Pigmentibacter sp. JX0631: one gene and its partner. The protein of the gene in region 2 binds, or shares a complex with, the protein of the main gene of each other region. Links are inferred from orthologs where the notes say so. Each region holds a gene or a part of one and is shown on either strand. Other genes may lie near its edges. The genes, in order: QEJ31_RS15055 and trxA.

Region 1 (3,122 bases), 2.7 Mb from region 2 along the record:
AAAGAAGTTGCCATTGTTGGAGCAGGAATTTCTGGAATAAGATCCGCTTATCTGATTGCAAAAGAAGCAAAAGATAACATAGCTAAAATTACAATTTATGAATCTAGCGATTCTATTGGTGGAGTTTTAAAAAATACCACAAAAAATGAATTTAAATTAGAACATGGAGCACAGGGCATATTGCTTTCTAGAAAGGCATTTTGGGATTGTTTAAGTGATTTAAAGTTAACAGATATGTTGTTAATTCCTCCTAAAAGTGCAAAAAGAAGATATCTTTTAACGCCAAATAAATTTGTTCCCATTACTCCAAATGTGTTTGTTTTAAAAAAAAATGGATTTCTCCGCTTTCGAGATTTATTTAAAATTTTTACTGAAGTATTTATAAAAAAACCGCAAAATAAAAATTTTAATGATACTTTGTATCAATTTTTTTTCCGTCATTTTGGTAAAAAATTTACAGAAACTTTTTTAGTGTCCCTAACTTTCGGTATTTGGGGTGGTGGAGCGAAAAAAATTTTAGTTCGATATGCTTTTCCTAATTTACTAAAATTAGAAAACGGTTATGGTAGTTTATTAAAAGCTTTTTTGATTCTTTCTTTTAAAAATAAATTAAAGAAAGATACAAATATAAAACAAAAAGGGTTAGGAAGTTTTGCTCAAGGAATGGAATATTTAGTTCATGAATTATATGAACAATTTTTAACAATTTGTTCGCAAAAATCAATAACTGTTGAATTAAATTTGAATCATAAAATTTGTAAAATTATTAAAATTTCTAATTACTTTTCACTTGAGTCCACATTAGAAAATAAAATAAAGAAACAATCATTTGATTGTGTCGTATATTCAGGACAGCCATGGAGAGATAGTAATTTATCACTTATAATCGATAATATTAACTTTGAAGAATTGCAAAAATCTTACCAAAACCTAAGATCTATGGAAGCACATAGTGTTGCTGTTGTAGGTTTAGGAACAAACAATGAAAACTTGAATTCACCAAATGGATTTGGAGCATTAGCTGGAGAATGGTCAAAAGACTTATTAGGAGTCATATTTGTTCATTCAACATATCCTCAACATACACCTAAAAATTCAAAATTATTTAGGGTCCTCATTGGTGGTGATAGAGAAATAAACATTTCACAAAAAAGCGAACTTGAACTCATTGATCTTGCAAAGCAAAGATTAGAAGAAACAAATATAGTTCCAAGCAATACAAACTATTCCTTTGAAAAAGTAATAGTTTGGGAAAATTATATACCATTAGCTACTGTAAATCAGGACAGAATTCTTGAATCGATTTGGAAAATAGAAGCTATTATGCCTGGGCTTTTCTTTGTTGGAAATTACTTAAAAGGCCCCTCTGTTTCTGACTGTCTTGAACAAGCGGCAATAACTTGTAAAAACGTTACACTTTTTTTGGATGGAAAAGGAAAAAATGATTAACAACTTTGCTTAGTAAAAAACACAGGCAAAAACTAATGTTCTGTATTTAATTACATTAAATATTTTATTCCCATTTAAAATTCTTAATTTTTTTTCCTATTTCGTCTCTAACATTTCTAAATTTATTGATCGATTCTTCTGGACTATCTGATTTATTTGCTGGGTCGAAAAAAGGCCAATGTAAAAAGTATGCTTTTGAAGAGTTAATATAGGGACAAATTTCTTCTGCACAAAGGGTAACAATGTAATTAAATTCATTTAAATTGAATTCATCAACAGATTTTGAACTCTGATTTGAAATATCAATCCCAATTTCATTCATAACTTTGATTGCATAAGGATTTATTTCACTCGGCTTAGAGCCTGCACTATTTATAATAAAAGCCTTTTGAAGTATATTTTTAGCTAATCCTTCGGCCATTTGGCTACGTGCAGAGTTCGCAACACAGAGGAATAATATTTTTTTTACCACACCCTCTCCAACATAAATATTTTAATAATTTTATCGTATTATTTTCAAAACTACAATCTTAAAATATTGTGATGTATCAATTTTCTATATTTTAAACATATGAAAAAATTATTAGAATATTATTTTATTAAATTATCTTAAAAAATAAAAATAGAAGGTTTTAATTTCTCAAAACCTTCTATCAAAATGAGTGTTACTCTGATAAATTATTTTACTGAAGCTAATTCTTCATCAAAGAATGATAAACTATTAGCATCCTAACTTCCAGAAACAGTCTTACATCACCATTTTATAATCTTTTTGCAGCAACTAAAGCGGCTTCTTTTGCAAGAGCACCTTGTTTCGCTACAACACTTTCAGCAACTGAAGTTCCGTTTCTAAAAGCATTTTTTGCTTTCTCAAGCAAAGAAAGATTTTCTTTAGCTACTGGAGTTGCAGCAGTTTCTACAGCAGCAACTTTTGCTGGAAATAACTTATTCTTAATATTTGCAAAAAATCCTTTGATTTTTTGAAATAAAGTAGGAGCAGCTACTAGAGCTCCAGCTGAAACTAAAGTTGGAACAATAGATGGATTCTTAGAAGAATCAGGTTTTGCTTCTGGTTTAGCATTTGTAGAATCAGGTTTTGCTTCTGGTTTAGCATTTGTAGAAGAATCAGGTTTTGCTTCTGATTGGCTGCTAGCCGCTGGTGCAGCTGGAGCCGCAACTTGAGACTGAATTGGTAAAGTAGCAACTGCTACGCTAGCACCAACTAATGGACCTTGAATAGAATCTAAATCAGAACCTAGGTATTCTTCATCTTTAGATGGAAATTCACCAAGTTTTAATTCAGAAGCTTCTGTTCCTGCTAGAGGAGCTTTTACTTTAGTAGCTTCAGTAGTTACGTTATTTTCTACTAAGATTTTAGGAGTTACTGTAGGAGCTGCAGGCGCAACAGGAGTTACAACAGCTGGTTTAGCGTATTTCCCTGCAACGATATCAGCACATTCTTTACCTTCAATGTCACACTTGATGATAGCACCAAAAGTAACACCTTTTACAGTTTTTCTTCCGATAGAACCAACATAGATAGATTTACCATCTTTAGATAAAGCTACACTTGATCCAAATTTATCATTTTTCTCAAATGCTAATCCACCAGTTACTTTAGAAGTTCCACCAATGTAATCTCCACAGTTTCCACCATCGATATCACATCTGAT
Region 2 (3,206 bases):
GCACGGCTTCTTTTCCTAACACTTCTGATATTTGGCGGATGAACTCATCTGCATAAGCAGCTTGAAGTAATAATACATCAGCTATTTCTTTCAGGAAAATTTTTTCATTAATTTTAAATGCTTTTAGCACTTGTTGGAGATGTTGGACTGATAAAGTTTGTTTGGAGGCTTCTTCATTCATAGCAAACCACAAACTCCAATTCCTTTTATCTGGTTTTTTATTGAATAAAATACAAACCTGTATGTCCTCTTCATTTGGAAAGCTAAAATAAACTTTGTCATCAAGAGACATACGCTCAAATACTTCAAGAATTGTATTTATTTCTGGAAGCATCAAGAGCCTTCTTTTCTGCTATAGTTAAACCATTTTGAAGTGATTCTCTGATTGTTTGACGGATAAATTCTTTTGTGACTTCAATTGCATTTTGAATATTAACTAAATCTTCCTGAGTATAAGAATTGCATTCTTCTTGTGAATTTATGCAACGAAAACATTGCTCTTGAATATTATATAAATATGTTAACTTACTTGTATAAAGTTCGTAACGTAGATCTATTGTTAAATCAAAATCATCTAATGGAGCGCAAATTTCTCCTGCAAGCTCCTTATAGAGCTCATAAGAGACATCTACTGGATTAGATTGTGCAGGGTTTTTTGACACCATTTGTTACCTCAATCCTTTAGCTCACGTTACTTTTGTCCTTTGTACTAGGCACTTCGGACTTAGAAAGAAATTCTTTAGTTTTTTTGCAGGGTATCTAATAAAATGAAGGAATTATAAGTTTGAATGGAGATGATTTGCTAAAAAACTTTTCCTATGAATTTCACAAATTCCATGGGATTGAATTAAATTGAGGTGGCTAGCAGTACCGTACCCCTTATGTTTAGCAAAACCAAAGAGAGGAAATTTTTTATCTTGCTGAATCATTTGTGTATCACGAAAAACCTTTGCAATTATACTTGAGAGTCCTACGCTTACAAATATTCCATCAGCTTTTGTTACGGTAACTTGTAAATTTTGGGAAAAATCTTGAGGTACTTTTAGAAAATGCTTTCCATCCATTAATATTAAAGCATTTGATAAATGATCTGTTAGAAATGGAAAATTATTTTTAACATACTTTTGTAATTCTATAAGAGCTCTACCAACTGATAATTGTACAGCGTTCCAGATATTTAAAGTATCAATTTCTAATGGTGATGCTTGTCCAATGATAAATTGCAAACATTCTAAGTTACTTTTGTATTTTGGAATGTTTTCAGTTGAAAATTCTTCTGCTTTAAAATGTAATTTGTTTTTTGATTCTGATAAGGCTTGAAAGGACTCAATATTATTATTCTTACCGCATATTATTTCTTGAAAAGTTATTTCATAGTCACGCAAAATAATATCAAAACATTCTTGGCGCTTTTTTTCAGTTAGCTTTTTGCTGTCATTAATTAAATGCAACCAATGTTTTTTATAATTTTTAGAAAGTGAATTCTGAAAAGCACTGAGGTCTGCCCACAAACTTACACAACTTACAACTGATCCGGCAACGCAACCTCTTCCAACTTCATCAATAGAAATAATTAAAGGAACAGATTTGTAGTTAAAAATCTGTTCCTTTAATAAGTAATTTAATAAAAAGAATTCATTTTGAAAAAAATTCGATTTAGAGTCACTCATTTTTATTGCAATGCATTAATTTGGTTCATAATAACTTGTTTAGGTTGGTTGCCAACAAGTTCTGCTACTTTTTGACCGTCTTTTACAAAAGCGAGAAATGGAATATTCCGAATATTAAAGCTTGCTGCTAATTGAGGATTATCTTCCACGTTCACTTTACAAATTTTAATTTTTCCTTTTTGTTCCTGTGCAATTTGTTCCAAAACTGGTTCCAATGATTTGCAAGGTCCGCACCAATCTGCCCAAAAGTCAACAAGTACTGGGATTTTGCTTTCCAATACTTCAGTTTGAAAATTATGTTCTGTTATTTTATACACTAAGTCTGACATTTGCTTATCCTTTCAACATTTAAAATCATAGCAGTATTTAAAACTGCACTCCTAAACGATAAGTTGTAACAGAAAACGCATTGGTCAAGAGGAAGATAGCGACTAATCTTTATCTATATTGCGATGTTCGATAGTTACAAGTGGAATTTGTTTGCGAAAAATACTTGCGAGCTCTTCAGCTATGGCTACACTTCTATGTTTCCCACCGGTACAACCAATTCCTATTGAAAAATAATGCTTTCCTTCATCTAAGTATAAGGGATAAAAAAAGTTAATCAAATTAGTAACTTTGTTTATAAAAAGCTCAACATTGGGATCGCTAAACACATAATCTTTAATTTCTTTTGTCAGACCTGTCAAATGCTTGATTTCAGGGTCATAATGGGGGTTTTTAAAACACCGTACATCAAAATATGTATCCAGATCTGAAGGTGTGCCATGTTTAAATCCAAAAGAGACAATGTTCAAAAGTAAATGTCCCTGATTTCCAGAAATTGAGAATTGATTGTAAATAAATTTTTTTAAATTTTGCGAAGATAAGTGAGTAGAATCAATGGTTCTATTCGCCAACTGAAAAATAGGTTCGAGTGTTTTTTCATCTAGTTCAATAATATCGTGCAAATTAGACAGAGGATTTGCTTTGCTTAATGGGTGTTGTCTTCTGGTTTCCCTGAAACGACGCATGATGACATCGTTAGTGGCTTTAAAAAATAAAACTGTAAGATTACAAGAGTTTAATAATAAAGGATATATTTTTTCAAAGGTAACTGGATTGTCGGTGTCACGAGAGTCTAAAGCTAGGGCAATATGTGTCGCTTTTAAAGTATTTCCAGCAATAGAATCAGCAAAAGACTGCAAAAGAACAGCTGGCAAATTGTCAATACAATAATAACCTAAGTCTTCTAGAGCATGAATTGCGATTGTTTTTCCAGATCCCGCAAGACCAGAAATAATAATTACATTTTTTTTCGGGGTAGTTTGTTTTGCGTTAGAATCATTTGTCATTGAGGCTCCAAGCACAGCAAAATTTCTTCTAAGTTGTTTGCTGAAAGTATCCTATTTCTAATTACTTCACTTTTCATAATTCTGCAAATATTAGCAATTATATTGAGGTTAGAAATTTTAGGCACTTTAGGATATTTTGGAGATAAAATAACAAAAAATATTTTTGTTGGAAGTTGATCAAAAGCCTCAAAAGGGATCCCCT

The links.
Region 1: the proteins of trxA (region 2) and QEJ31_RS15055 are in contact, whole or in part, in an NMR structure (PDB 2IPA), measured with the Bacillus subtilis proteins. The link is inferred for Pigmentibacter sp. JX0631 from one-to-one orthologs.

Annotation. Positions count from the first base shown.
Region 1 is NZ_CP123622.1:3,487,709-3,490,830, forward strand. The notes cover bases 218-3,003. They hold QEJ31_RS15055 (arsenate reductase ArsC), read right to left. Parts: upstream 1,922-3,003; coding sequence 1,514-1,921; downstream 218-1,513. Other genes in these bases: hemG (protoporphyrinogen oxidase), read left to right, coding at 218-1,449; QEJ31_RS15060 (hypothetical protein), read right to left, coding at 2,211-3,003. Outside these bases: more of hemG, read left to right, coding at 1-217; more of QEJ31_RS15060, read right to left, coding at 3,004-3,122. UniProt on the Bacillus subtilis protein: Catalyzes the reduction of arsenate [As(V)] to arsenite [As(III)]. In vitro, can dephosphorylate para-nitrophenyl phosphate (pNPP).
Region 2 is NZ_CP123622.1:796,947-800,152, reverse strand. The notes cover bases 337-3,206. They hold trxA (thioredoxin), read right to left. Parts: upstream 2,000-3,206; coding sequence 1,673-1,999; downstream 337-1,672. Other genes in these bases: QEJ31_RS03340 (PTS sugar transporter subunit IIA), read right to left, coding at 3,001-3,206; rapZ (RNase adapter RapZ), read right to left, coding at 2,102-3,004; QEJ31_RS03355 (ribonuclease HII), read right to left, coding at 777-1,670; QEJ31_RS03360 (hypothetical protein), read right to left, coding at 337-665. In the rest of the region: QEJ31_RS03365 (hypothetical protein), read right to left, coding at 1-334; more of QEJ31_RS03360, read right to left, coding at 306-336. UniProt on the Bacillus subtilis protein: Participates in various redox reactions through the reversible oxidation of its active center dithiol to a disulfide and catalyzes dithiol-disulfide exchange reactions.